4 regions of the Nonomuraea helvata genome follow, and region 1 is predicted to be linked to each of the others. Evidence: riboswitches for the same ligand, from Rfam matches in the RefSeq annotation. Region 1 holds a riboswitch; each other region holds the start of a gene.
The links. A riboswitch is a leader RNA that binds a small molecule or an ion and turns the genes downstream of it on or off. The one in region 1 is predicted to bind cyclic di-AMP.

Region 2: linked by a shared signal. The riboswitch ahead of ABD830_RS03915 (CHAP domain-containing protein) and the one ahead of ABD830_RS03120 (CHAP domain-containing protein) in region 1 are both predicted to bind cyclic di-AMP.
Region 3: linked by a shared signal. The riboswitch ahead of ABD830_RS23475 (hypothetical protein) and the one ahead of ABD830_RS03120 (CHAP domain-containing protein) in region 1 are both predicted to bind cyclic di-AMP.
Region 4: linked by a shared signal. The riboswitch ahead of ABD830_RS43765 (C40 family peptidase) and the one ahead of ABD830_RS03120 (CHAP domain-containing protein) in region 1 are both predicted to bind cyclic di-AMP.

What each region holds. Positions count from the first base shown of each region.
Region 1 is NZ_BAAAXV010000001.1:715,047-722,187, reverse strand. It holds gene ABD830_RS03145 (MarR family winged helix-turn-helix transcriptional regulator) at 1-6, opposite strand, end outside; gene ABD830_RS03140 (LysR family transcriptional regulator) at 164-1,027, opposite strand; gene ABD830_RS03135 (alpha/beta fold hydrolase) at 1,086-1,898, shown strand; gene ABD830_RS03130 (YoaK family protein) at 1,905-2,600, opposite strand; gene ABD830_RS03125 (MFS transporter) at 2,793-4,070, opposite strand; gene ABD830_RS03120 (CHAP domain-containing protein) at 4,200-4,880, opposite strand; cyclic di-AMP (ydaO/yuaA leader) riboswitch at 4,893-5,029, opposite strand; gene ABD830_RS03115 (Gfo/Idh/MocA family protein) at 5,146-6,099, opposite strand; gene ABD830_RS03110 (aldo/keto reductase) at 6,119-6,940, opposite strand.
Region 2 is NZ_BAAAXV010000001.1:878,058-885,198, reverse strand. It holds gene ABD830_RS03950 (hypothetical protein) at 1-73, shown strand, start outside; gene ABD830_RS03945 (MarR family winged helix-turn-helix transcriptional regulator) at 66-509, shown strand; gene ABD830_RS03940 (hypothetical protein) at 589-1,041, shown strand; gene ABD830_RS03935 (RNA polymerase sigma factor) at 1,444-2,019, shown strand; gene ABD830_RS03930 (peroxiredoxin family protein) at 2,070-2,543, shown strand; gene ABD830_RS03925 (hypothetical protein) at 2,592-2,783, shown strand; gene ABD830_RS03920 (hypothetical protein) at 2,919-3,125, shown strand; cyclic di-AMP (ydaO/yuaA leader) riboswitch at 3,324-3,472, shown strand; gene ABD830_RS03915 (CHAP domain-containing protein) at 3,485-4,147, shown strand; gene ABD830_RS03910 (C40 family peptidase) at 4,170-5,105, opposite strand; gene ABD830_RS03905 (BlaI/MecI/CopY family transcriptional regulator) at 5,329-5,703, opposite strand; gene ABD830_RS03900 (class I SAM-dependent methyltransferase) at 5,808-6,446, shown strand; gene ABD830_RS03895 (hypothetical protein) at 6,453-6,749, opposite strand; gene ABD830_RS03890 (DUF72 domain-containing protein) at 6,816-7,141, opposite strand, start outside.
Region 3 is NZ_BAAAXV010000005.1:889,119-896,259, reverse strand. It holds gene ABD830_RS23500 (rod shape-determining protein) at 1-832, opposite strand, end outside; gene ABD830_RS23495 (class I SAM-dependent methyltransferase) at 935-1,537, shown strand; gene ABD830_RS23490 (helix-turn-helix transcriptional regulator) at 1,547-2,038, opposite strand; gene ABD830_RS23485 (MDR family MFS transporter) at 2,107-3,552, shown strand; gene ABD830_RS23480 (DUF5302 domain-containing protein) at 3,601-3,801, shown strand; cyclic di-AMP (ydaO/yuaA leader) riboswitch at 3,970-4,105, shown strand; gene ABD830_RS23475 (hypothetical protein) at 4,295-4,984, shown strand; gene ABD830_RS23470 (alpha/beta fold hydrolase) at 5,023-5,868, shown strand; gene ABD830_RS23465 (aminotransferase class III-fold pyridoxal phosphate-dependent enzyme) at 5,894-7,108, opposite strand; gene ABD830_RS23460 (carbohydrate kinase family protein) at 7,105-7,141, opposite strand, start outside.
Region 4 is NZ_BAAAXV010000009.1:2,225,452-2,232,592, forward strand. It holds gene ABD830_RS43750 (NADP-dependent oxidoreductase) at 78-1,010, opposite strand; gene ABD830_RS43755 (winged helix-turn-helix transcriptional regulator) at 1,096-1,497, shown strand; gene ABD830_RS43760 (LuxR C-terminal-related transcriptional regulator) at 2,185-2,397, shown strand; gene ABD830_RS43765 (C40 family peptidase) at 2,414-3,367, opposite strand; cyclic di-AMP (ydaO/yuaA leader) riboswitch at 3,463-3,613, opposite strand; gene ABD830_RS43770 (amino-acid N-acetyltransferase) at 3,889-4,458, shown strand; gene ABD830_RS43775 (RDD family protein) at 4,544-6,070, shown strand; gene ABD830_RS43780 (RDD family protein) at 6,180-6,668, shown strand.

The DNA.
Region 1 (7,141 bases):
CAGCAAGCCGAGAGCGAAGGGCGATGCATCCCCAGGACGGTCGGTCGCACGCGAGGCGGTCGTTCTGCGAGGAGCGTCGGCGGTCATGCGCCCATGCTACCCGTTATCTTTTCGCTCGATACGGTATCGAATGAAATCAAATACCCGGTCGGCAAGATAAAATCTACAATGTAAAGGCGGTCAGCTGGTCGAGAAACGCCCGAGCCGTCGGGGCACATTCGGTCAACGACGGGACGGCCAGGGCCAGGGAGCGGGTCATCGCCGGCTCGAGGGGCCGGGTGACGACGGCGCCCAGGTCGGCGGGCAGGCCCAGGGCGGGGACGATGCTGACGCCCAGCCCCGCGGCCACCATCTCGAGGATGGCGGCGGGGCCGCCGGCCTCGAAGGCGACGTCGAGCTGGACCTGGGCGGCCAGGGCCGCGCCCATGATCAGCGGACGGCAGCCGGCGGTGGTGAGGATGAACGGCCGGTCGGCCAGGTCGGCGAGGGTGATGGCCGGGCTGGTGCTCAAGGGGTGGCCGGCGGGCAGCACGGCGACCATGTCGTGGGTGCTGAGGTGGACGGTGTGCAGGCCGGGGGCGGGGAGGGTGACCACGCCGACCTCGGCGGCGCCGCGGTGGAGCCATGCGCGGATGTCGTCGTCCACGCCCTCGAACAGACGGACCCGTACCTGCGGGTAGCGGTCGGAGAAGGCGCGCAGGAGCTTGGCGATGAGCGTGCCGGTGGCGCTGGGGAGGCTGGCCAGGCGGAGTTCGCCGGTGATCTGGCCGGCGGCGGCGGCCACGTCGGGGCGGATGAGGTCGAAGTGGCGCAGAGCCTCACGGGCTCGGGCGAGCGCTGCCTGGCCGGCCTCGGTGAGGGCGATGCCGTCGCGGTGGCGTACGAACAGGGCGGCGCCGAGCTCGCGCTCCAGGGTGGCGATGGCACGGCTGACGGCGGGCTGGGACATGCCGGTGTGGTCGGCGGCGGCGGTGAAGCCGCCGTGCTCGGCGACCGCGACCAGCGCCCGGAGCTGCGCCAATGTCATACCGGCATACCTTAGTTGGTATTTGACCATGACGGTTTCAGAACATCATGGTTATGGCATGTCGAAGCGAATGACGGTCGAAGTCGACGGCCGGATGGCCAGTTGTCTGACGGCGGGCGAGCGGGGCCCGGTGGTGTTGCTGCTGCACGGCACGTACTGGAGCCGGGTCTGGGAGCCGGTGATCGACGAGCTGGCGGCGGCGGGGTTGCGGCCTGTGGCGGTCGATCTGCCGGGGCTGGGGCGTTCCGAAGGGGAGCTCACGGCGGAGACGGCGGCGGTGCCCGCGCTGGCGGCTTGGGTGGGGCGGTTCGCGGCCGCGGTGGGCGTGGACGCGCCGCTGCTGGTGGCGGGGCACGACATCGGGGGCGCCGTCGCGCAGCGCCTGCTGGTCGAGTCGGAGGTGGCGCGGCTGGCGCTGGTCAATTCGGTCACGTACGACTCCTGGCCGGTGCCCGGGGTGGCGCGTTACCGGGATCCCGCGGTGGTGGCGGCGACGACCGTGGCGGAGTTGCTGGCCGCGCGCCGCAAGGCGGTCACGACGGCGCTGGCCCGGCCCGCCTCCGAGGCGGAGCTGGCCGACTACCTGGACCCGTGGCATGACCTGCGGGTGTGCCGCTCCTGGATGGCCCTGGCGGGTGCGGCCGACAGCCGCTTCACGATGGAGCTCGTGCCTGCGCTGAAGGCGGATGAGACGCCGAAGCTGCTGGTGTGGGGGGAGGACGACACGTTCCAGGAGGTCCGGTACGCCGAGCGTTTCGTCGCGGAGATCCCGAACAGCACGCTCGTGCGCGTTCCCGGGGCCGGGCACATCCCGATGGAGAACGACCCGGCCGGGGTCGCGCGGGCTCTGGCCGATTTCTTCCTCGCGTGACCGGGCTCAGCGCGTACGGCGGGTGCGTTCGTGGGCGGCGACGGCGACGATCGCCAGGAGGATCAGGGCGGCGGCGAGCGGGAGGGCGGGGCCGACGTGCAGGTGCAGGGTGGCGCCGATGAGCGCGCCGAGGAGCATCGCCACGACGGACGCGGACCGGCGCAGGGCCGCCCGGCCGGGGGTGTCGGCGGCCAGGCCGGTGAGGGTGGTGGTGAGGACGTTGGTGACCAGGTCGGGGACGGCCAGCCCGCGTACGGAGGCGTTCTGCAGGCCCATGCCGTACGCGAGCAGTCCGATGAGCGCCGCCCTGGGACCGGTGTGATGGTGCCCTGAGATCAGGTCCACGGCGAAAGCGGTGGCGACGAGCAGGGCGTGTGCGGCGGAGGCGGTGGCGAACACGCGCCGGGTGTTCCCCATCCACCTGCTCGCCTGCCCGACGGTCCACGCGCCTGCTCCGAAGGCCGCGAGGGCCAGGAGGGAGGCCCAGGCCGACATCTCGCGGTCTCCGGCCAGGGCGAAGCCGAGGAAGACGATGTTGCCGGTCATGTTGGCCACGAAGACGCGGCCCAGGCCGAGGAAGCTGATGGCGTCCACGAGGCCGGTGACGACGGCCAGGAGGATCAGCAGGGCGGGCAGGACGCCGTGCGGGTTCGCGCCGCGGGGGAACAGCCCGTCGGCGACCCACCGGAGACCGCCTCTCACGGGCGCTCCGCGGGCGCGGCTCCGGGTGGACTGGGTCCCATGGCGGCTCCTTGGCGGGCGAGGTTGTCGCGCGTGGCTCTTCTGTGGAGCCTGCCTTCCCTCGGGGTCTTCCCAGGTGGCGAGCCGCTCATCCGAGCCCGGCCACGCCGCCCGCGCAGGCCGGCCCGCCTGCCCCGGCAGCGTCGCGCCGTGTCAGAGCGACGGTGGCTCCGTCCGGCTCGTGCGATTCACCGCGTGTGCGGTGAGGGCGCCGATCGCGCAGATGATCGCGAGTCCGAACAGCACGTACCGTGCCGAGTCGAGCATCGAGGCGCCGCCCAGGTTGAGCAGAACGCCCGCGACCGCCGTACCGAACGCGATCGACAGGCTCGTCACCGTGGCGATCGCCGCCGCCGCCCGCTGTCCTTCCCCGGGATCTTGGGTGCTGGACATCGCGGCCACTGACAGGTGCGGATAGGCCAGGCCGATGCCCGAACCTGCGACGAACAGCGTCGGCACCCAGATGGCCACCAGCCAGATCGGGGTGTCCTCGCGCTGCAGAAGCCCTTGAGCGAACAGGCCGAGGGCCAGCAGCGCCGGGCCGAGCGCACGCAGTCGCCGGACAGGACGCTCCCCGCTCACCGAGGAGCTGCCGATCTGGGTCACCGACCACCCGAGCGAGACGGCTGCGGCGAAGAACCCCGCCACGAGCGGCGGCAGCCCGCCCAGCCGCTGGCCGAACAGCGGCAGGAACGACTCGACGGCGACGCCGGAGGTCAACAGCGCCAGCGTCAGGTAGACCCACTTCAACGACGAACCTCTCTGGTACGTCGTACGCGGGAAGACCCGGAACTCGCTCCGCCGCTCATGGACGACGAACCCGGCCATCAGCAGCAACGCCCCCGAGATGCCGGCCGCCTTCGCGGGCGTGCCCGGCAGGACTCCCGCTGTGCTCACGGCCCCGGCAGCCGCCATGACCAGCAGCAGTGACGCGGCCGGGATCGGCGGGCGCACGTCGCCACGTTCGCCGCGCGGCAGTACGCGGGGCACGATCGCCGCGCATGCCGCTGCGATCACCGCCATCATCCCGAACGCCAGGCGCCACGGGCCCACCTGGGCGAACAGGCCACCGAGCGCCGGACCGGTGAAGTTGCCGACGCCGTACATCGCCGACATCAGCGCCGCGCCGCGCGTCCAGAGCCGGGCCGGCAGCGCCGAGCGGATGACGGCGAATCCCAGCCCGGACAGCAAACCGGCGCCGAGCCCTTGGACGCCGCGGGAGACCAGCAGCACGGCCATCGCCGGGCTCAGCGCGCAGGCGAGGGACCCCGCCGTGAACGTGGCGAAGCCCAGGAGATAGGCGCCGACGTTTCCCCATCGAGACAGGAACCTGCCGACGAGCATCGTCGCGATCACCATGGCGACGAGGTAGATCGTCATGTTCCAGGCGTAGAAGCCCGCGCCGCCGAGATCGGCCACCGCGGTGGGCAGCAGACTCGCTGGGAAAGCCTCAAACTCCGGTGGAACCCGCCTGTGGCAGGCCGAACGCGCGTCCCTTTCGCGGACGCGACGAGCGCGCGCCCCCGAAGGGACGCGCGCTCGGACGGTGGACGGAAGGGGTCAGCCGGCGTACTGCGGGTAGCCGTAGCCGACGACCTGGGAGGTCGGGCGGATGCGCTCCTCGACCTTGCCGTTGCCGGTGTTGCCCTCGACGGTCGAGATGGTGCCGTCGCCGTTGTCCTTCTCGACGAACCCGACGTGGTTGATGGCGTCGAGGTCCTTGCTGCCGCTCCAGGAGAAGAACACGACGGCGCCGGGCTTGGCGACGGAGCCGAAGCGCTGGTTGGCCTGGAACCACTTGGCGTAGGCGACGGTGTAGGCGTCCCAGCCGACCTGCGGGCGGGCGCCGGTGTGCTCGCCGACCCAGGAGACGAACATCGCGCACCACGGCGCGTTGATGTATTCGGCGCGGGTGCCGCCGTCGCGGGCGATGGTCTCGGCGGCCCGCTGCGAGGCGGCGTACCACTTCTGGTACGGCGTGCCGCCGCCGTAGGCGTTCTCCGAGATGCCGACCTGGGACTTGGCGAGCGCCAGGACCTGGGCGGCGGTAACACTGATCTTGGTCTCCCGCTTGGCGCGGTCGTCGTCGTGTGTGTTGGCGGCGGCCGCGGTGACCGGCAGCTTCTCCGCGGCGGCGGCGGTACCCATGTGGGCGCCGAGCCCGGAGGCGAGGACGGTCGCACCGAGCACGGCTCGGGCGATGTTGGTCTTCGTGGCACCGGTAATGCGGAATTTGGCCATCGAGGGGGTTGCTCCTTGCTTCCATGCCGCTTACCGGGTTAGCTGACGGGTTCGGGCGTGGAAGCTGCCCTACGGCACCGAAGTGCCGATTCACCCCAAGGACGTGGGTCCCCGGTTCCGCACGCAGGCGGATTCAGCGGTCACAGGACGGTCCTGTGATGTGTTGTGCGATGGTCGGACATCGCCGGACAAACCGGACGAATGTCACAAGAATGCCTTAAACGTAATGCATAAGGCAAGAGGTTACAAATCCGTAACCCTCCCGCTAGGCGAGTTGCCCGCGGGCAGCGGCCAGGAGTCCCATCATGGCAAGGGACTCGTCAAGCGGCATGACCGAGCTCTCGGTCCTGCCTTCGGCCGTCGCAGCGCGGACTTCGCGGAGCTCCCCGGCGTAGCCGTTGTCCGCCGGATCGAGCACACGCTCCTCCGGCTCCATGGCGGGCCCGGAAAGTAAAATCCGCTGCGGTGCCCAGAACGGCGCCTGGATGTCCGCGCGCATCTGAGTGCCAATAACACTGGCATGGTTCGGGTAATTCCCGATCAAGGAAGTTTCCACCAGAGCCCGCCTGCCGCCGGGGTAAAGCAGCACCCCGGCCGCCTCCGCGTCCACCCCGTTGGGCGCCAGAGAGCCGGTGATCCGCAGGTCGGAGGGCATGCCAAGGAGCAGCTGAGCCAGGCCGAACGGGTAGATCCCCAGGTCGAGCAGGGCCCCGCCGCCCAGCTCCGGCGCCCAGAGCCGGTGCGCCGGATCGTAGGGCTTGGCGAAGCCGAAGGAGGCGTGCACGGAGCGGATGTCGCCGAAGCGCTCGTCGGCCGCGATCTGCTGGATGAGCGGGTTGAACCGCATCCACATCGCTTCCATCAGGAACACGCCTGCCTCGCGCGCCAGCCGTACCATCTTCTCCGCGTCGTCCACGCTGGCGGCCAGCGGCTTCTCGCACAGCACGGCCTTGCCCGCGGCGATGGCGGCCTCGGCCACCTCCAGGTGCTGGGCGTGCGGCGTCGCGACGTAGACGGCGTCCACGGCCGGATCAGCGCACAGCTGCTCATAGGAGCCGTACGCCGACTCCGCGCCCAGCGTGGCGGCCAGCGCCTGCGCCCGCCCCAAGTCCCTTGACCCGACGGCGGCCACCCGCATTCCCGGCTCGGCCACGATGGCCGCTCCCACGGTCCGCGCGATACCGCCTGTCGCCGCAATGCCCCACGCAAAATCCCGCACGCGGGAGATCGTAGACCAATCACATCATGTCGAACGTGTCGGGATCGGGGCCGAACCGCTGGCCCCTGTTCAGCGCGCCGATGGCGGACATGTCCTCGGGATCGAGGATGAAGTCGAACACGTGGATGTTCTCGGCCATCCGCGCGGGGGACACGGACTTGGGGATGACGACGTTGCCGAGCTGCAGGTGCCAGCGGAGCACGATCTGCGCGGGGGTCCTGCCGTACTTGCCGGACAGCACGGCGAGCGCCGGGTCGTCGAGCAGCCCCTGACCCTGGCCGATCGGGCTCCACGCCTCGGTGAGGATGCCGTTGGCCTCGTGGAAGGCGCGCATCTCGCGCTGCTGCAGGTACGGGTGCAGCTCGATCTGGTTGATCGACGGCACGATGCCCGTCTCGTTCATCAGCCGGGTCAGGTGGTCGGCCGTGAAGTTGGAGGTGCCGATGGCCTTGGCCCGCCCGTCACGGTAGATCTTCTCCATGGCCTTCCACGCCTGCACGTACCTGTCATGCTTCGGCAGCGGCCAGTGGATGAGGAAGAGGTCGATGTAGTCGAGGCCGAGCCGGGTCAGGGACTCCTCGAAGGCCGCCTCGACGCGTTCGTGGTCGGCGTTCCACAGCTTGGTGGTGACGAACACCTTCCCGCGCGGCAGCCCCGATTCGCGCACGGCCTGGCCCACGCCCTCCTCGTTGCCGTACGCGGCGGCGGTGTCGACGTGCCGGTAGCCGGTCTTGAGTGCGGTCGTGACGGCCTGCGCGGCCTCGTCGGCGGGGACCTGCCAGACGCCGTAGCCGAGCTGCGGAATCTGCACGCCGTCGGTGTTGAGCAAGAGCGAGTTCATCTGAATTGTGGCGCGGGGACCCGGTTCTTCATGGCCGGAAGAAGCGCCACCCTCCTTTCGAAAACAGTATGGAAACGTCGGTGAGAGTGCTGTGACAGGAGGTGTGCGACGGCGGTCCGCCGCTCCACCACCAAGCGGCGCGGACTGCCCTCGGTCGTGCAGCTCCGGCTGACGCCTACCCACTCCCAGGCTGACGCACTC
Region 2 (7,141 bases), 160 kb from region 1:
GGTTCAGTTGAGGTGCGTCGTGCGGGCCAGGCTCGAGGCCGAGCGGGTGCTGCCAAACTGGTGGGGTGAGTGACGACGGTCGCCCCGCCCCGCCAGTGACCAGCCCTTCCATCGTGGTGCTGACGATGGCCAGGCGCATCGAGAACGAGCTCGGCTCCGCTCTCGCGCCGCTGGGCCTGACGGTCAGCCGGCTGGGGCTGCTGGGGCACATCTCCGGTGTGCCCGGCGCGTCGTACAGCGATCTGGCCCGCATGTCGGGCATCACGGTGCAGAGCGTGCACGCGGCAGTGAAGGCGCTGGTGGCGGCGGGGCTGGTGCACGACCACACCGTCCGGGCGGGCTCGGCGTCCGTGATCGAGCTGACGCCGGACGGCTCCCGCCTGCTCCAGGCAGCGACGGACGTGGTGGGCGAGGTCGACGAGCGGCTGTTCGGCCCTGCGGCCGATCCCCTCCAGCGCCGGCTCGGCCAGGCGGTCCTCGCCGCCTTCACGGGCGAATCGGCTGGCTGACGGTCTCTCGAGCAAGCCAACCTTCAGGGTGACTGAAGCATGCTCTAAGCTTCAGGTAGCCTGAAGGTTGGAGGAAGATATGTTGCTCGAACATGTCCTGCTGTCCGTGCACGTGCTGGGCGGCATCGTGTTCGTCGGGGGCTCGGCCGTGGCGACGAGCCTGTTTCCCCGCTACGCGCCCGCGCTGGACGGAGAGGGACGCAGCAGGGACGTCGCCGTCGCCCTGCACCGCATTACCGGCGGGTATGCCGTCTTCGGCCTCATCGTGCCGCTGGTCGGCATGATCATGGCCGGCGTCCAGGGGCGGATGGACGAGATCTGGATCATCGTCTCGATGGTCCTCACCGCTGCCGCGGCGCTGCTGCTCGCCACGCAGATCTACCCGCGCCAGCGTCAGGCGCTCGCCGACCCCGGCGACGGCGACTCCGCACGGCTGCGCCAGCTGAGCATGGTCTCCGGCTTCTACAACCTGGCGTGGGCGATCGTCGTGGTCCTGATGATCGTACGGCCCGGCTCCGGCGCGGGGGCGTGAGCCCGATGCGCCTCCTGCGGATCGCCGCGCGGCCTGCTCGCTCAGCGCGCCCTGCGCGCGCAGCAAGGCTGAGGGCGGGGTGTCACTTGCGGGGACGGATCGCCGCCCGTACGGCGGTGTAGATGACGAGCCAGAGCACCGCCAGGAAGACCAGGTACTGGATGATTTCGGGGAGACCGATGTTCATGCTCGCAGCGTAGGCGGCCACGATTGAGGAACTGTTGAGGATCGGTTGGCAGGAGCCGGCACCCCGGCGGCTCGCCGGCGAATCCTTTTGCGGTGTGGGGGCCTCTTATGGAGTGATGACCACGCTGACAAGGAGATGGGGTATGGGTGACGTCGTGATCCCGGCTGCGCGTCGGGCGCTTTTCACGACCTTGCACCGGTGGCAAGGGCGCGGACGTGGCTGACCGCTCGTGGGCGAGCGCGCAGCTCATCGAGGCCGCGCAGGCCGGTGATCGCGAGTCGATCACCGCGGTCATCCATGGCGCCCATGCGCATGTGCGCCGCTTCGCGGAGCATCTCTGCGCGTCCCCACAGGACGCCGAAGACGCCGCACAGGAAGCGTTGATCATTCTCTACCGGAAGATCGGCTCGCTGCGCGCCACTGGGGCGCTGGCGTCGTGGATGTTCAGAATCGTCCGGAACGAGTGCCTGCGCCGCGGGCGGCTGCTGTTCGACCGCGACGAGGAGGCCGGTGCCGGTCTGATGACCTCGGCCGAGGACGAGGCCATCCGGCGCCTGGAAGCCGAACTCGTCGCGCAGGCGATCAGGGAGTTGCCAGAGGTTCAGCGCAGAGTGTTGATCATGCGGGATGTGCTCGGCTACCCGGGCCGGAGGGTCGCGGAGGTCCTCGGCCTGAGCAACGCCGCCATGAAATCCCAGCTGCACCGGGCTCGCACCCGGCTCCGGCTCAGCCTGGGCGACATGACCGGCCCCGCCGGGGGCCCGCATGACTCCGAAGCCGCCGGCGCCTGACCTGAGCCGACGCATTTCCACGATCCCGAGATTGAAGGGGAAGTTCCGCCATGCTCGAAACCGGATCGCCCGCACCCGACGTGGTGCTGGAGGACACCGACGGCCAGGCTGTGCGCCTGTCCGACCATCGCGGCGATCATGCCGTGCTCATCTACTTCATGCGGTCGACGTCGTGCCCGGTCTGCAACGGGCACGTCCAGGATCTCATCCGGTGCCGCGACGAGCTCGCGGCTGACGGCGCCCAGGTGTTCGTCGCGGTTCCCGAGGACCGCCAGGAAGCGGCCGCGTGGAAGGCCAGGCGCCGGGTACCGCTCCCCGTCCTCACAGGGCGCCGGGGCACCCCGCACGAGATGATCGGCCTGAGCAGGAAGGTCTTCGGCTCGCTGCAGCAGTCGGGCAGCATCCTCATCGATTCCCAGGGCGTCATCCGCCACGCTCACGGCGCCACCATGCCCACCGGCGGCTACGACAAGAACGGGATCATGGCCGCTGTGCGGGGTCTCCGCGCCGGCAGAAGCGGCTGACCGCGAGCCGGCCGCCCACCGACGGGCTCCGGCGCGTAAGGTGCCCGAATGATCGAGATACCGGAGGGGTTCGCCCGGAGCACCGTCGAGCGGGAAGGAGAGCCCGGGGCGGCGTGGCTCGCCGAGTTGCCGGCGATCGTGGAGGAGCTGCTGGCGCGCTGGGGATGCGTGCCGGACGGTGCGGTCATGCACGGGGGCGTCGGGGTCGTCGTCCCGGTGCGACGGCGGGGCGGCGCGTGACGGTCGCCGGGCGGATCAACCTCCGGCTGGCCGTCCCCGCGCCACCCGGCCTGCCCCGGCTGCGGGAGCAGGCGGACGCCTGGGAGCGGCGGCTACGCCAGGATGCCGAGGATCTGCCGCGCACGCTGCCACCGCATGCTGGACGTCTTCGCCGAGGCGGCGGAGATCGATCGGGAACGCGTCCGGCGCTGGGCCCAGTTCCATGCCGTCCAGGCTGCGTTCTGGGGTCGCCGCCACGGATTCCGCATCGCGCGCAGCGGGCCACGACTGGACTGGCTCGCCGAATTCGCTGACCGCCTGGCGGAGTCGCTCACGGAACGCCCGATCGGCCCCAAAGTCTAGAAAGGACAAAGACCAGGTAGTCAATCATTCATATTACGGGGGTTTCGCGCGAATATCCGCCGGTGCTGCTTGCACCTTTACATGCCATTCGAATACTTTCGTGCTACTTAGGCGTATCTGCGGCAGAACCAGACGCCGCATGGCGCCTTCCGCATTGCCCAGACCGCGCTTCACCTGCGCGAACGACGTCGCGTAGATATGGCGCGGCCGCCGAATCCGCGAGCTCGCGGAACCGGGGACCCGCAGTTTCTCTGGGGTGAATCGGCGCGCTTCCGTACGGGGCGCCCATAGGGCACTTCCACGCCCGAACCCGTCAGCTAACCCGGTAGGCGGCATGGAAGCAAGGAGCAATCCGCCCTATGGTGAAGAACATCTTCACGGGTGCCCCGCAGACCGGAAACCTTTCCCGCTTCGCCCTGTGCATGAGCGTCGCCGTGGGCGCGGGCCTCGCCGGTACGCCGACCTTCGCGGTCCATCACCGGCCCGACACGCGAACGTCGCAATGGGGCACCCTTCAGAAGTCTCCCGGCCAGGTGACCGCGCAGGAAGTGATCAGAATCGCCGAGTCCCAGATCGGCGTGGCCGAGAACGCCGCAGGCGGCGGAACCCCGTTCCAGAGCTGGTACATGTCATCGCCCCGGGCGGCGGAGACCGTGGCCCGCGACGGCGGCACGCCGCAGTCCTACGCCAACGCGCCGTGGTGCGCCATGTTCGTCGCCTGGGTCGGTGAGAAGGCCGGCGCCCGGCCGACCGTCGGCTGGGACGCCTACACCGTCACCTGGGCCAAGTGGTTCGAGGCCAACAGGCGCTGGGGCGCCGTCCCCAGGCCCGGTGCCGTGGTCTTCTTCGCCTGGCAGACGAAGAGCATCAGCGGCATCGAGCACATGGGCCTGGTCAAGCAGGACAACAGGAACGGCACGATCACCACGATCGAGGGCAACACGGACGACGGCCGGGTGGAGGTGCGGATCCGGCCCACGTCCCAGGTCGTGGGCTACGGCTATCCCCAGTACAAGCCCTGACGGACCCGGCCGCCCTGGCCTGCTAGGGGCGGACCGCGCCGAGGAGGCGGGTACGCCAGTAGTCGTCGAGGTCGACGACCTTGATGACGTCCCCGGTCTGGGGCGCGTGGACCATCTTGCCGTTGCCGGCGTACATGCCCATGTGTCCCAGGCCCTTGCTGAAGAGCAGGTCTCCGGGCTGCAGCCGGTCGAGCGGGACGCGGCGGGCGGCTCCCCAGCCCCACTGCGTCCAGGTGGTGCGGGGCAGCTCGACGCCCGCCCGGCGCCAGGCGGCCTGGGTCAGGCCGGAGCAGTCGTACGAGCCCGGCCCGGTGCCGCCGTACCGGTACGGCTTGCCCACCTGGGCGAAGGCGAACTGCAGCGCTAAGCGGGCGTTGCCGGAGGCCGGGCCGGTGTACTCGATGCCGGGGCTGTTGGGGTCGCCGGTGTTGAAGGCGCCCAGCCGGCGCAGGAGCTTGGTCTGCTCCTTGACCAGCTTGTCGACCTTCGCCTTCTCGTCGCCCACCTGGTCGCGCGCGCTGTCGGCCTCCGCCAGGAGGAGCTTGGCGTCGTTGCGGCGATCGCGCAGCTCCTTGGTGGCCGCGTCGTAGGCCCGGATCTTCGCCGCCCTGGCCTCGGCGATCTGCTGGAGTGAGGCCATGCTGCCCAGCAGCGCCTCCGGGTCGCCCTGGCCGATGAGCCGGCCCCAGGCCGGGTACGGGCCCGACTGGTAGTCGTTGACCGCCGCCGTGACGAGGTCCCGCCGGAGGGCGTCGGCCCGGGCGTCCTTGCGGCTGAGCTCGGCGTTGAGTGCGCCGTACTTCTTCTTGGCGCTCTTGTACGTCTCCGCGGCCTGGTTGTACTTCTCGACCAGCTGGTCGGCCTGCTCGTTGAGCTTCACCAGCTTGGCCCTGGCCTTGGCGGGCGACGGCTCGGCGAGGGCGGCGCCCGGGGTGGCGACCGATGCGGCCAGTGTCAAGGCTGCGGCTGATGCTGTCCGCCAGAGCCACGTCGGCACGGCCACTACGATGCCTCCTCGTAAATCTTCTAACTTGAGGCGACATAGTACAGAACGTCGACGGGCTCATCAGCCGGTTCGTGGCAGCTGCTCTGGAGCGGAGGCGCGGCCGGCAGGACCGAGCGCTACGACGCCCGTTCGTAGGAGGTGAGCGGACGGACAGCCGGGGCGGGGATCGCCGCCGTCACGATCTGCGCCCGCTCGGCGGGTACACCTGGAGCGCCGCCTCCAGAGCGCTCGCCTCCTCGGGGGTGAGCCGCTCAAGGAAGTGCACCAGGGTGGCCGCCCGGTTGCCGCTCCTGGCGAGGGAGTCGCGCATCACGTCGGCGGTGTAGGCCTCCTTGGACGACACCGCTTCGTAGATGTAGGCCCGGCCGACGGGCTTGCGCTTGAGCAGGCCCTTGGTGTGGAGCTTGTCCATCACGGTCATCACCGTGGTGTAGGCCAGGGGGCGCTCCTTCTGGAGATGCTCCAGGACGTCCCTGACCGAGGCGGGCTGCTTGATGGCCCACATGCGATCCATGATCGTGGACTCGAGCTCTCCCAGGCCACGCACCATCTGACGCCCTCTCTGCTGCGGTCGACGCAATGCTACCGTCGATCGTAGATGCGACTTTCCCGTCAGGACGGGGCGTCCGGGCGGTCCTTGGGGAGGAGTCACTGATGACGTCCGACAAGCGCACCGACCGCCTGCGCCGCTACTGGGACAGGCACGCGCACTCGTACGACCAGCAGATGAGCTTCTTCGACCGGCACTTCTTCGGCGACACCCGCGCCTGGATCTGCTCCCAGGCCACCGACGACGTCCTCGAAGTGGCCGTCGGCACCGGGCTCAACCTCCCGCACTACCCAGAGGATGTACGGCTGACCGGGATCGAGTGGAGCTCGGCCATGCTCGACCAAGCCCGGCAGCGGGCCGCCCGCCTCGGCCTGAAGGCCGAATTGCGCGAGGGCGACGCCCAGGCGCTCGACTTCCCTGACGGCGCCTTCGACACCGTCGTGTGCACCTTCTCCCTGTGCGCCATCCCGGACCACCGGCGCGCGGTCGCCGAGATGGCACGCGTGCTGCGGCCCGGCGGGCTGCTCCTGCTCGCCGACCACGTCGCCGCCTCGGCATGGCCCGCCCGCGCAGTGCAGCGCCTGCTCGAACTCGTCACCGTTCCCCTGGGCGGCGAGCACTTCCTGCGCCGCCAGCTCGATCAGGCGCGCGAGCAGGGCCTCACCGTCGAGCGGCACGACCGATTCAAGATCGGCATGGTGGAGCGCTTCGCGGCCCGCAAGCCCGTCGGAGACGCCCCCTGAGGCGGCTTATCGTACGGGAACGCCGAGTTCGCGGCCGCGGTAGAAGCCTTCCCGTTCCTCCAGGACATAAGGGGCCATGGCCTCACGCCGGCGCGTCTCGGCCTCGGAGCCCCGCCAGGAGTCGCAGGACTCCCTGGAATCCCAGAACGACACCCCGGTGATCTCCAGCCCGTCCTCCGACCAGTACGCGTACGCATGGCGCAGGCCCTCCGGATACGGGTCAGGGCGCCATGCCCTTTCGAATGCGTCCAACGCGCCCGGCTTGATGCGGCGCGTCGACACCCAGACGAAGTGCTCCCTCATCGCAGCCTCCTCTGCAACGCCGATTCGGCTTGATGGCGCTCTCTCCCTCCACCATAGGCTCCGCGGCTAGAAGAGGGTCAACGGGTCTATCGGCTGGGGCTCGGGCAGGGGAGCCAGCTCCGGCAGGCGGGTGCGTACCGCCTCGTGGAAGGCGCGAGCCAGCTTCGGCGCGTCGGCGTTGTCGGGCGTGTGGAGGAAGAACGTGGGAGAGCGGCCCTCCCTCAGCCACCCCGCGACCGTGTCCAGCCACGCCTGCCAGCCCTCGACCGTGCGGGACTCCGCGTCCCGCCCCAGGTAGCGGACGATCGGGTGGGCCGTGAGGGCGCGCGTGCGGCGGGGGACGCGGGGTTTCTTGGTCCAGGCGTCGCGTTCGGCGTCGCTGGTCGGCGGGC
Region 3 (7,141 bases), on a different contig from region 1:
CGCCGCCGCCCAGCAGCACCGCGCCGCGCCCCCCGAGATCCGCGGCCAGTTCGGCCGGACACCGCTCGACCGTCTCCATCGCCGCCCGCACGATCGCCTCGACCGGCTGCCTGGTCGCCTCGTAGACCTGCTGGACCGGCAGCCGTACCTCGCGCTCGCGGCCGGTGTCCGGGTCGCGGGCGCGCACGGTCACGTGCCGGTCCAGCGGCTTCCACTCGGTGCCGATGTCGCGTTTGGCCGACTCGGCCTCGTGCTCGTCGAGGAGGAGGCCGTGCTCCTGCTCGACCAGGCGGACGATGGCCCTGTTGACCGCCTCACCGCCGCCCGGGACGGAAGCCGTGGTCACGGCGGCGCCGGACGAGAGCACGGCGATCCTGGCCGAGTCGCGCCCGATGTCGATCACCATGTGCCCGGCGAAACTGTCGACCGGCAGCCCGGCGCCGAGGGCCGCCGCGAGCGAGTGCGGGATCAGCACGACGCGTCTGGCGTCCGCCTCGAACGCCAGGTCGCTCAGCGCCGCCCGTTCGATGGGGGTGCAGCCGTCGGGCAGCGCCATGACCAGGCGCGGCCTGGCGAACGGACGCCGGTGCACCTTGCTCAGGAAGTGCCGGACCATGCGCCGCGTGAGCTCCCCGTCGACCGGCAGGCCGCCGGAGACCGGCCGGCACGCCTCCGCGCCGGTCGCGTCCGCGCCGTACGCGATGACCTTGCCGGTGCGGTCGTCGAGGATGACGGCCGAGGGCTCGTCGAGCACGATGCCCTTGCCGCGGGCATAGATCCGCGTGCTCGCGCCCCCCAGATCCACCGCCAGGTCACGGCCGAGGAGGCTCATGGCAGGACCGGGGGCTTGAGCGTCATGCCGGGTTCTATTTCCTGAGCCGCTCCAACGCAACACCAGGAACCGAACGGTTCCCCTTTACCCAGGACGCGTATCTTGATCGGCAGCACCTCGACCCCGGGAGGACCTGCCGTGCTCGACTACGACCTCGAGGCCGGACGCTACGACGAGACCAGGGGCGGGCTGCGGCGTGCCGTGGCCGCGGCCGACGCCGTCCGGCGCCTCGTGCCCGGCGGCACGCTGCTCGACGTCGCCTGCGGCACCGGGCTGGTCACGAGGGAGCTGGCCGGGCGGGGGCTGCGGGTGCTCGGGGTGGAGACCTCCGCGGGGATGGCGCGGATCGCCGCCGGGCGCGCCGACGTGGTGCTGGGCGACGCCCGTACGCTGCCCGTACGGGACGGCTCGGTCGACGCGGTCACCACGATCTGGCTGCTGCACCTGCTGGACGACGCCCGCCCGGTGATCGCCGAGGCCGCCCGCGTGCTGCGGCCCGGGGGAGTGTTCGTCACGACGGTCGACAAGCGGGCCGCCCACGGCCCGGGAGGGCGCCGGGAGCCGTCGGACCGGGCCGAGCTGGTGGTCGAGGAGGCGGCCAGGCACGGGCTCCGGCCGAGCGGCGAGAGCAGCTTCGTGGGGCACGGGCAGGGGCGGCCGAGCCCGGACCCGGTCTTCCGCCTGCTGGCGTTCACCCGCTCCTGAACGTGGGACTCAGCGCCGGAGCTCGGCCAGCGTCTCCTCGGCCCACGCCAATCCGGCGCTGGCCTGGCTCAGGCCGAGCTTCGCCGCGTATGAGCCGACCCCGCCCTCGGTGTAGCACTGCAGCGCCACGCTGCGCGCCGCGAACCCGTCCCTGATCCGCTCCACCACCGCGATCGCCTCGTCCCTGGCGAGCAGCGGCAGCAGGAACGCCTGGAGCGCGACCTCGTTGCGTACCGTCACGGTGGGCGGGTGCTCGACCAGCCACGTGTGCAGCTCACGCGTGCCCTCAGGGGTGATCGCGTAGATCTTGCGCCCCCTCGCGCCCTCCGACTCGATCGCCACGAGCCCGTCGGCGGCCATCTTCACCAGCTCGGGATAGATCTGCGTGTGCCCGGCCTGCCAGACGTGGTTGAGCGAGTGCTCGAACTTCTTGGCCAGGTCGTAACCGCTCGCCGGGCCCACAGCCTCGAGCAGCCCGAGCAGCGCGATCCGCAGGGACATGGCCGCCAGCATATCGAAGAGTTGACATGTAAGGAGTTACATGTCAATCTTCACATGTGAATACTGACATGAAGTCTCGTGGCAACGGGCTCGTCCTGCTCGCCGTGCTCGGCGGGATGTTCCTGGCGATGCTCGACCAGACGATCGTCGGCACGGCCCTGCCGCGCATCACCAGCGAGCTGGGCGGCAGCACGCTCTACGTCTGGGTGGTGACGGCGTACCTGCTCACCTCGACGGTGACGGTGCCGCTCTACGGCCGGCTTTCCGACCAGCACGGGAGGAAGCCGCTGCTGCTGGTCGGGATGGTGGTGTTCGTGGCGGGCTCGGCATTGTGCGGGGCGGCCCAGGACATGGCGCAGCTCATCGGCTTCCGCGCGCTCCAGGGCCTCGGCGCGGGCGCGCTGCTGCCGCTGTCGATGGCGTTGGTGATGGACATGTTCCCTCCGGGGCCGGGCAGGAGCGGCGCCCGCGTGCAGGGCGCGCTCGGCGGCGTGATGGGGCTGACGTACCTGGCGGGGCCGTTCCTCGGCGGGCTGTTCACCGACCACGCGAGCTGGCGGTGGTCCTTCTACGTGAACGTGCCGCTCGGTCTCGCGCTGATCGCCATCGTCGTGCTCCGCCTGCCGCACCGGCCGGGCACCGGAGGCGGGCGTCCCGACTACGCGGGCATCGCGGTCTTCACCGTGGCCATCAGCGCGCTGCTGCTGGGACTGACGGAGAAGGGCCTGGACCGGCACACCTGGACCGACGCCGCCGTGGCCGGGCCGATCGCGCTCGCGCTCGCGCTGCTCGCGGTGTTCGTGCTGGTCGAGAGGCGGGCGGCCAGCCCGATCATGCCCATGCACCTGTTCGGCAACCGTACTTACACGCTCGTGAACGTCACGTCGTTCTGCACGGCCTTCTGCATGTACGCGGGAGTCGTGTTCCTGCCGCGTTACTTCCAGGAGTCCCTGGGCGTCAGTGCCACCGAGTCCGGGCTGAGGATCTACCCGATGACGCTGGCGATGGTCGTGGGCAGCGCCCTCATGGGGGCGCTCATGTCCAGGACCAGGGTCTACAAGCCGTGGCTGGTCGTGTCGCCGTTCCTGCTGGTCGCGGGCACCCTGCTCTGCGTCAACCTGACCGCGCACACCGGCGGGGCGCTCCTGGCGGGCTGGATGCTGCTGATCGGGCTGGGCATGGGCCCGATGCTGTCCGGGCTGACCGTGGCCGCGCAGCAGTCGGTCGAGCCGCAGTACATCGGCACCGCCTCGGCGAACCTGACCTTCTTCCGCCAGATCGGCGGCTCCGTCGCGCTGGCTGTCGGCGGCACCCTCTACGGCTCCACCGTCGCCGCGGACGCGCCCGTGCACGGCCTGGCCGCCGCGCACGCCTCCGCCGCGGCCGTGGTCATCCCGTCGCTGGGCGTGGCGGGTGCGGTGATCGCGCTGGTGGCGCTGGTGGCGATGCCGGGCAGGCGGCTGGAGGTCCCGGCAGTCCCGCAGAGCAGGGTGGAAGCCGGTTTCGCGTCATAAGCGGGCCCATGCGAAGCTGTGAGTGTCCCCAACACCATGGAGGTCCTCATGGCGGATACACCGGAGCAGGAAGTCAGCGAGACTCCCGAGGACGAGTTGAAGCGCAAGTTCCGCGAGGCGCTGGAGCGCAAGCGTAACCAGCAGGCGGGCTCGGGCGCGGGTGGCAGGGGCGGTGACTCGTCGAAGATCCACGGGTCGCACGGTCCGGCTGCGAGTAAAAGATCGTTCAGGCGCAAGAGCGGCGGCTGAGACTGGTCAATTTCAGGGGGTACGGCAGCGCCGTGCCCCCTTTTTTCTATGTCGGGGTAGGTAGATCTTCTGCCCGATTCATGACGAAGTGTTTGCGTATGTCCGGAATGCGTGGTTAGAGTGTTGGCCAATTCACAGCCGGTGGCGTGGACCTCATCCAGGAGGAACAGCCGGCTGGCGCCGAATCCCGAATGCTCGGGAACCGGGGACCCACCGCAATTGGGGTGAATCCGACCGTGTGTCGGTAGGGCATCTCCACGCCCGAACCCGCCAGCTAACCCGGTAGGCGAGATGGAGAGGACATGTTAACGACTTGGACGATCGCGTCGAACCCTCGGACAGCGTGATAGTCGCCGCCTCCTGAGCGGCCCCTTCCCCAGGCTCCTTCCGCGCTCTGCGTAGCTTTCCCCCTTGCCAGGTGCTTTGCCCTGCTACGCCCTTTTTCGAGTGAGCGCAACCTCCCCTGCCCCCGTCGCGAAGGACTTTACTTTTCATGTCTGCATGTCTTGGCCTGCGTTCACTCGCTCTGATCACCGCCTCCACGGTAGGCGCGCTGACCATCGCCGGCACCGCGGCTCACGCCGATCCGAACACTGAGGACAGGGTTCTGCTCAAGGGCTCGACCACGGCTTCGTACTTCTGGGACGACTCCTCCGGCAGGGCCGGTGACACCGGTCTGCCCGCCAGCGGCAAGCCCATGCAGAAGGGCCTGGCCGCCAGCCCGAGCTGGCCGCTCATGACCGAGGGTTACGCGATCTACAAGGGCAAGAAGCTGCCCTTCTTCGTCGGCGACCGTGGCCCGGGCGCGCCCTCCAGCAGCGGGGTCATGCTGGACCTGGACGCCAAGACGTTCGCGGAGCTCACCGGCGGCACCTTCAACTCCGACACGCTGGGCGTCGACGGCATCGGTGGCGAGGGCCACATCAAGGTCGACTACGTCATCACCAAGTGGGGCAAGGGGCCCGGCAAGAAGAACTACCCGGTCGCGTTCTCGACCGGCGCCTGGGCCGAGCAGGACGACAACCCGGCCGAGCCGCCCGCGCCCGAGCCCGCGGCCGCTCAGGACGTGCCCGCACCACCGGTCTCGAAGACCGCGGCCGCCATCGTGGCCGGCGCCGTGGCCGTGGCGGGCGGCAGCCTGGCGCTCACCAGCGACCGCGTCCGGAGCCTCATCAAGCTCTGACCTTTACGGGCTGCTACCAGAATGTCATTCTGGTCGTCGTGACCACCCGTGTAGCCGCGAACGGCATCGACATCGCCTACGAGAGCTTCGGTTCGCCCGAGGGCCGTCCCCTGCTCCTCATCATGGGGCTCGGCGCGCAGCTCATCCACTGGGACGAAGGGCTCTGCGAGCTGCTGGCAGAGCAGGGACATCACGTCGTACGGTTCGACAACCGCGACGCGGGCCTGTCCACCCACTTCCATGACGAGGGCGTTCCTGCGCTGGGGGCGCCCTCGCCGTACCTGCTGGACGACCTGGCCGACGACGCGGCGGGGCTCATGGACGCCCTCGGCTGGCCCGCCGCGCACGTGGCCGGCGCCTCGATGGGCGGCATGATCGCCCAGGCCCTGGCCATCCGCCACCCCGAGCGGGTGCTCACCCTGACCTCGATCATGTCCACGCCCGGCCCCTCGGTGGCCCCGCCGACGGAGGCCGCACTCGCCGCCCTCATGGCCAGGCCGCCCGCCGGTCGCGAAGCGGTGCTGGCCCACGCGCTGCGGACCTGGTCGGTTCTCGGCTCGCCCGGGTTCGACCTGGACCACGAGAGGATCAGTGAGCTGGCCGGGCTGGCGTACGACCGCTGCTTCGACCCCGAGGGCACGGCCAGGCAGCTCGCCGCGATCATGGCCTCGCCCGACCGCACGGAGCTGCTCGCGGGCGTACGGGTGCCCACGTTGGTGGTGCACGGGGAGGCCGACCAGCTCATCCCGGTCGCCGCCGCCCACGCCACGGCCGCGGCCATCCCCGGCGCCCGTCTGGTGACCTACCCGGGCATGGGCCACGACCTGCCGCGCCCGCTCTGGCCGTCCTTCGTGGACGAGATCACCAAGCTCACCGCCACCTGACCCCCGCTCTCCGTCGCGACGGGGGCTAGCCGAAGTGGGCGCGGGTCTCGGCGAACGCCTGGTCCGTGCCCTCGAGCGCCTTGGCCACGTCCGCCTCCGTGTGCGCGGCCGACATGAACCAGTTGTGCCATGGGTGCAGGTAGACCCCGTGCCGCAGGCAGGCGTCGCTCCAGTGCATCGCGACGGAGAGATCGGCGTCCCCGTCGAAGCTGAGCCACGGGATCGTCACCGGCCCCGTCTGGTTCACCACGAACCCGTGGGACTTGGCCTGCGCGAACAGCCCCTCGCGGAGCTGCGTGCCGGCCCGCTCCATGGCCCCGATGCCGTTCTCGTCGCGCAGGGTCTCGATGGTCGCCTTGGCCGCCGCCATCGCGACCGCCGAGAACCAGAACGAGCCCGTGGAGTACAGCGTCTGAGCAGGTCCGCGCAGCGCGTCCGTGCCGGTGACGGCCGCGATCGGGTAGCCGTTGGCCATGGCCTTCGACCAGGCCGTCAGGTCAGGGCGTACGCCATAGGGCTCCCAGGAGCCGCGCAGGTCGATCCTGAACCCCGCCCGCACGTCGTCGATCACCAGCGCCGCACCGAGCCGGTCGGCCAGGGCCCGGGCGCCGCGCGCGAAGGCGGGCTCCACCAGTTCCTGGTCCTCGAACGAGTCGTGCTTGAACGGCGTCACGATGATCGCCGCCACGTCCCCCTCCACGCTCGCCGCCGCGGCCTCCAGCGACTCGAGGGAGTTGTACGTGAACTCCACCAGATCCGCCCGCTCGTTGGGCGTCGTGCCCGACACGGACGGTGTGCACCAGGGGTCCGCCCCGTGGTAGGCCCCGTGCGCCATCAGCACCTTGGTCCGGCCGGTGGCGGCCCGCGCGACCATGAGGGCCTGGGTGGTGGCGTCGGTGCCGTTCTTGGAGAACATCGCCCAGTCGGCGCTGGGCACGGTGTCCACGAGCAGCTCGGCCAGCTCCACCATGACCGGGCCGGGGCCGTTGAGGCAGTCGCCGAGCGCGGCCTGCCTGGCGGCGGCCTCCTCCACGCGCGGGTGCCGGTGCCCGAGCACGATCGGGCCCCAGCTGCACATGAAGTCGATGTACTCGCGCCCGTCCACGTCCCACTGGCGGCAGCCCTCGCCGCGTTCGAAGAACTGCGGGAAGCCCGGGGCGAAGAGGGCGGCGTTGAGGTGCCCGTACATGCCGCCGGGGACGACCTTCAAGGCCCGTTGGCGGAGTTCTGCGTCGGTCATCCGAGGATCCTTAGAGTCGAGTCGAGGTCGGTG
Region 4 (7,141 bases), on a different contig from region 1:
GCCACGGTGCGACGGTGCTCGGCGCTTGAGCGCGACGCCCAGCCACGCTCCAGCGCCGCTCCGAAGGTGTCGGTGGGTCAGGGGATGAGGACGAGGCGGCCGCGGAGGCCGCCGGCGACAATGCGGGCGTGGGCGTCGGCGACCTTCTCCAAGGGGTACGTGTCCGCCACCCGCAACGTCAGCCGCCCGGCCTCCACCAGCCGCACCACCTCCGCGAGCTGGTCCGCGTCGGACCGGAAGAACACCGTGGCGACGTCGGTCCCGCGCAGCGCCACCGGTGCGACACCAGCGGAGAGCGCGATGAAGACCCCGCCGTCCCGCACCGCGTCCAGGGCCGCCAGCCCGAGCACGGCCGCGTCCACGACGGCGTCCACACCCCCGGGGACAAGCGCACGTACGGAGGAGGCCACGTCCTCGCCGCGCGGCACGAACCACTCGGCTCCCAGCCTCCGCACCAGCTCCTTGTCACCGGCCCCCGCGACGGCCACCACCCGGGCGCCGCGCAGGGCGGCCAGCTCGACCAGGTAGCCCCCGACGGCCCCGGCGGCTCCCGTGACGAGCAGCGTACGGCCGGGTCCGACGCCCGCGCGGTCGAGCGACTGCCAGGCCGTGAGCGCGTTGAGCGGGATCGTGGCCGCCTCCGCCGCCGTGCAGCCGCGCGGGGCCAGAGCCACCGCCGAGGCGTCGACCACCACGTACTCGGCCTGCGCCTTCACCGGCAGTTCCAGGCGCGCCACGAGCGCGATGACATCGTCTCCCACATGGAACGAGGCCCCGTCGCCCACCTGGTCGACGGTCCCGGCAGCCTCGAAGCCGAGCCCGTACGAGTCCAGCTTGCGGGCCACGCCGTAGTCCGCGAGCGTCCCCGCCGCCACGGCGAGGTCGAACAGGTTCACCCCGGCCGCCGCGACCTTGATCCGCACCTGTCCGGGCCCTGCGGTGGGCACCGGCACCTCCACCAGCAGGGGAGCGCCGGAGCCGCCGATGAGTGCACGCATGTTGTTCGTCATGCCGGCAAGCGTAGGAAGAGTTACTCTCTTCTGGTAAGTAGGCACCTGGAAGTGCGTAACCCACCCACAAGAAGGATCGGACAGAGTGGTCACGAAGACGGCGGCGGAGCGGCGCGACGAGGCCAGGCAGGCCTTCGACGCGTACTTCTCCGAATGCCCCTCCAGGAAGCTCCTCGACCGCCTCAGCGACAAATGGGTCACCCTCGTGCTCAGCGCGCTGGCGGCCGGCCCGCGCCGCTACAGCCACCTGGCCAGGCGCATCGCCGGCGTCAGCCAGAAGATGCTCACCCAGACCCTGCGCGGCCTCGAACGCGACGGCCTGGTCTCGCGCACGCTCACCCCCTCCGTGCCGGTACGGGTGGACTACGCGCTCACTCCGCTGGGCGAGAGCCTGATGCCGCTGGTGGCCGCGATCAAGAGCTGGGCCGAAACGCACATCGGCGACGTCGAGGCGGCCAGGGAACGCTACGACGTCGACAATGCCTGATCCCTCACGGGATGTGGTCGCGAAACTACCTTCTGGCTCGCCTGCTTTCCGATAGGAGGGCTGTTGTAAGCATCGGGTCAAGGTCGCCGGTGACGGTGCCGTTCCACCCGCTCGGCCACCCGAGCGCAAGCATGATCGCCATGGCGGGCACCGGGTACGCGCACGCGGAAACGAGGCCCTTTGGCGCGCGCGGTGACGCGGCAAGCGCGGCGACGGCCGACAGGTGACCCGCGGGCCCATCGGAGCATGCGTCTCCGAATGATCCGGTCCGCCGATCCGGCCGGTCATTCCGATGGCCTGACCTGGATATCCCTATAAGAAGAGAATCACCGTACAAAGCGAGCGATTGGTAGTTCGGCGGGCGGGTGGAAGATCACACATCGGGCGCTCAGCCGGCAATGCCCGGCTTATGGATCACACCGAAACTCCGCCCCGAACGGAGCGAAATGGGGAACGTCCGAAGGCCTCATTGATGGCGGCTGGGAAGCCCGAAGAGATCACTCATCGGCTACCGGGAGTCCTAACATATCGCGAGTGCGTCATATATAACTGATCATGTCAATACTGCCCGTCAAGTGCGGCGATTGTCATGCTTGACGACCTTTCCGCGATGCGTTTACCGTCTGCGAGGAGCGGCTTTGGCCCATCTGTGAGGTCCAAGTTCTGCTGTTGGGGGGAGGGCTCCCGATGGATGTGCTCACTGAAGACGTTGAGCTGAGCCATGCTGATTTGGCGCTGCTGGCGGAGCTGGCCAAGGGAGTCACGGTCGATCGGGTTGGGCGACGTCTGGATATCAGCGGACGCACGGTACGCCGGAGATTACGGTGCATCTGCGACCGCATCGGCGTGGCCACGGCGATCGAGGCCGTGGCCTGGGCCGCGCGCCGCCAGCTGATCTAGCGTCGGGGGGTGGGGCTCAGTCGGCGATGCGCACCGCGCCGGCGAAGGGCCGCCTGGCGATCGACGCGATCCGTACGACATCACCCGTCTGCGGGGCGTGCACCATCATGCCGCCGCCGATGTAGATGCCCACGTGGTGCAGGTCGCCGTAGAAGAACACCAGGTCGCCCGGGCGTAGCTCCGAACGCGAGATGTGCTTGCCCGCGGTCCACTGGTCGCCCGTGTAGTGCGGCAGCGAGATGCCAACCCGCTGGTACGCCGCCATGACGAGCCCGGAGCAGTCGTACGAGCTCGGACCTTCGGCGCCCCAGACGTACGGCTTGAGCTGCTGCGTGAGCGCCCACCGTGCGGCCTCCGCCGCCTTGCCGGCGCCCGCGATGGGCAGGTTGACGCGCACGGCGCGCGTGCCGGGCTGCCCCGCCTCGCCGAGTGCCCGCTTGAACAGGCTGCTCTCGACCTTGGTCACCAGCTTGGTGATCTTGTCGCGCTTCGTGTCGAGGTCGTCGACGATCTTCTGGACCTCGGCGATGCGCTCCTTGGCGTCCGCCTGGGCGTGGGCGGCCGTCTCCATGGCCTTGGAGAGCTGGTTGATCTCCTCGCCCTGCTCCTGCTCCAGCGCGTACGAGGTCGCGGCGCGGTTGAGGAATTCCTCGGGATCCGTGGAGGTCGCGAACTGCAGGGTCTTGGTGAAGCCGCCCGTGATGTAGGCGTTCTGGGCGAGCAGGACGGCCTTCGCGCGCTTGGCGGCCAGGTCCGACTCGCTGGTCGTCAGCGTCTTCTGCGCGGTCTCGGAGACCTTCTTGGCCGTCTTGAGCTTCTCCCGCTGGCCGTTGTACTGCTCGGTCAGCGTCTCGATCTGGGTGTGCAGCTTCTCGGCCTGGGAGGCGAGCTCCTTCAGCGAGGGCTTGGGGTCCGCGGACGCCGAACCGACAGGGATGGCGAACAGCAGTGCGGCGACTGTGAGACTCACCACACCGACGTGGCGCGGCCGCCGTGGCCGTTCCGGAGGGCGGGCGTGCTTGCCCGCCGGCTTCCCCCCACCGTTGCGCGTGCGCTTCACCTACCAGCTCCTCTCATAGAGCGCCTACCGGGTTAGCTGACGGGTTCGGGCCGGAGCAGCCCTACCGAGAGACTCGGACTCACCCCTGTGATGGCGCCGCAGGTCGCCACCGGTGGATCCCCGGCTCCCCTTGCGGGAATTGAGCGTGTCTCCCGCACGACATACGGGGGACATTGTCGCTGGACATTAATGCACTCCGGGTTCCTGCTCAACCAGAACTGCCAAGTCTGTAGAGGTTTCACAACCGAAGGGTCACAAGGGGATCTCGTGATCACCTGGGCAGAAGAGACCTTATGCCCCCTATGTCCATGCTTCTGCACAAACCCTGAGCGGGCTCGGCTCCGTGCTCGTCCGGCCACGAGATGTAACAGGATGGGCCGAGACGTGGGAGTTAGGGCCGAGCCGTAATGAGATCTGTACTCTGGAGAACCATGGAGCAGGTGGCCGAGCTGACAGCGCCCGAGACCGCGGTGGTGGTCCGGCGCGCCCGCACGCCCGACGTGCGCACCGTCAGGCGTCTCGTGGACACCTACGCGGGCGCGGGGCCGCGGCTCCTGGAGAAGGCCACCGTGACGCTGTACGAGGACGTACAGGAGTTCTGGGTGGCCGAGCGGGGCGGGCAGGTCGTCGGCTGCGGCGCGCTCCACGTGCTCTGGGAGGACCTCGCAGAGGTCCGCACGGTGGCCGTGGATCCCGAGTGCCGGGGGATGGGCGTCGGCCACCGGATCGTCTCCGCATTGATCCAGCAGGCCAAAGATCTTGGTCTGCGACGTGTATTTTGTCTCACTTTTGAGGTCGACTTCTTCGCGAGGCTCGGATTCCGCCCGATCCAGGGCACACCGGTCTCACCCGAGGTCTACGCCGAACTGCTGGCCTCGTACGACGAGGGTGTGGCGGAGTTCCTCGACCTGGAACACGTCAAGCCCAACACCCTGGGCAACACCCGCATGCTGCTCCATCTGACATCGGGTGACGTTGATCTTGACCAGATGGAAAGGTGATTGTTGATACCTATGTCGATACGTTGGGCAGCACAGGCATGTGTCCTGACACGTGCCACATGCGCACTCGAAGCGAGGTGACACGGTGAGCACCGGACAGCCGCCGTATCCGCAGGACGAATCCGGCGACAACCCCGCCGGCAATCCCGAATACGGACAACAGAACGCGGGTCGCCGCCCAGGCGAGCCCGACCCCGACGTGACTGTGGTCGGCTACCGGGCGGACGATGCCTACGGTCAGCAGCCCCAGTACCCCCAGCAGGGCTACGGCCAGCAAGGCTATGGCCAGCAGCCCCAGTACGGTCAGCAGCAGTACGGGCAGCAGCCTCAGTACGGCCAGCAGCCCCAGTACGGTCAGCAACAGCAGTCGCAGCCCGGCTACGGCCAGCAGCCTCCCTCGGGCCAGCAGGGCTATGGCCAGCAGCCCCAGTCGGACTACGGGCAGCAGCAGTACGGCCAGCAACCCCAGTACGGGCAGCAGCCTCAGTCGGGCCAGCAGGGCTACGGCCAGCAGCCGCAGTACGGTCAGCAGCCGCAGTCCCAGCCCGGTTACGGCCAGCAGGGCTACGGCCAGCAGGCCCAGTCGCAGCCCGGCTACGGCCAGCAGCCTCCCTCGGGCCAGCAGGGCTACGGTCAGCAGCCCCAGTCGGACTACGGGCAGCAGCAGTACGGCCAGCAGCAGTACGGTCAGCAGCCGCAGTCCCAGCCGGACTACGGGCAGCAGCCTCAGTATGGCCAGCAGCCGCAGTCCCAGCCGGACTACGGGCAGCAGCCTCAGTACGGCCAGCAGCCGCAGTCCCAGCCGGACTACGGTCAGCAGCCTCAGTACGGCCAGCAGCCGCAGTCCCAGCCGGACTACGGTCAGCAGTACGGACAGCAGCAGCAATCCCAGCCGGACTACGGTCAGCAGGGCTACGGACAGCAGCAGCAGTCCCAGCCGGGCTACGGCCAGCAGGGCTACTCCCAGCCCGGATACGGCCAGCAGTACGGCGACCAGCAGTACGGGCAGCCCGGCTACGGGCAGCCGCAGCAGTACGGCCAGCCGGGCTACGGACAGGCCTACGGCCAGCCGGGGCCCGTGGGCGTGCAGCCGCCCGGTGCGCCGGCCCCGCTGGCGGAGTGGTGGCAGCGTCTGGTGGCGAGGATCATCGACTTCGTCATCCTCTTCATCGTGAACTTCGTCGTCGGCTTGATCCTGGTGGCGGCGTTGGCGGTCAGTTACTCCTCGCTCGACGGCTCCAGCAGCGGCTTCCTCTCGGGCCGTGCCGTGACCGCGATCACAGGGCTCGTCGTGACCGCGCTGTGGATCGCCTATGACTTCTTCCTGCTGAAGATGAACGGCCAGACCGTCGGCAAGATGGTCATGGGCATCAAGGTCGTCCCTGTCGGCCAGGGCATGCCCCCGAAGGGCCTGCCGACCGACGTCGCGCTCAAGCGTGCCGCGGTGACCTGGGGCGGCTGGGCGTTCAACATTATCCCGCTGGGCTTCATCAGCTCGTTGCTCGGCTACATCGCCGTGGGGCTCAACGGTGCCTCGCAGCTCTGGGACAAGCCGCTGCAGCAGTCGTTCGCCGACAAGGTGGCGAAGACCGTTGTGGTGAAGATCAAGTAGTTCACGCACCAGGTAAAAGCAGGGGCCGGCTTCGTGCCGGCCCCTGTTTTATGTGTGGAGGGCGTACCAAAATAGGAGCCTGGGCCGCTGATGACGCGAGGTGGGGGTTATGGCCGGGTCGCCGTCGTGGGCGGACGCGCTGCCCGCGGAATGGTGGGAACGGCTCGCCGCCCGAGCGATTGAAGCGCTCGTCTTCGGAGTGTTCTATTACATTCTGTTCATCGCGCTCTGGGGCATCTTCCGAACTGTCGGCATGCTGGAGGTGTTCGACGGCCGGCTGCCGGGTGTGTTCGCGTGGTTGGCCGCAGGACTGGGTTATGCGGGCTACGACTGGCAGGCCCATTCCAGGAGCGGCAGGACGTTCGGCAAGGCGATCATGAAGATTCGCCTGGCGCCGGACGACGTTCCGTCCGGGGCGCTGCTCAAACGGTCCCTGGTCTATCCGGGGCCTGTCATGCTGATGGGCATTCCCGTGGTCAATCTGCTCGCCGGAATGCTCCTGTTCTGCGTGGGCTTGCTGATCCTGATCGACAAGCCCCTGGAGCGGGGGCCGCACGACAGGCTGGCCGGAACGCGCGTCGTAAAAGATCTTCACTGAGCCATGGGCAACCAGGCAGGATGCCAATTCTGAAGATTTTCCCTTGATCCGGTAAGGACTCTGGAGAGACTGGCATTAGGCTATGGGACGTCCGGGTTGCCGGATGTCGGCGTCCCACGACCCGTAGGGCATCTCTGCGCCGCTATGGTCGTGTCTGGGTGGTAGTCACCTTGTGCGGCACGAGGAGCACCGTCGCTCCTCCTGGTCGCGCTCCCATCCGCATAATGCGCCCCCGAAACCCTGTCAGCCGTGGAGGCGAGGACGAATGGAAGCCCTTACAGACGTATTGTCAGCGCTCATCCCCCCGCTCGTGGTGGGCGGCGCCTTCATCTTTGGCGTAGTGAAGTTGGTCCGATCCGAGGCCCTCGGGGGCCGCCGAAACCGTGAGGATCAGGCCGAGGGGGCAGAACTGAGCGGCCAGTCAGCAGAATCCCCGCAGCGCTGAATTGTCTCCGCGCCTTTCCGGGTATATG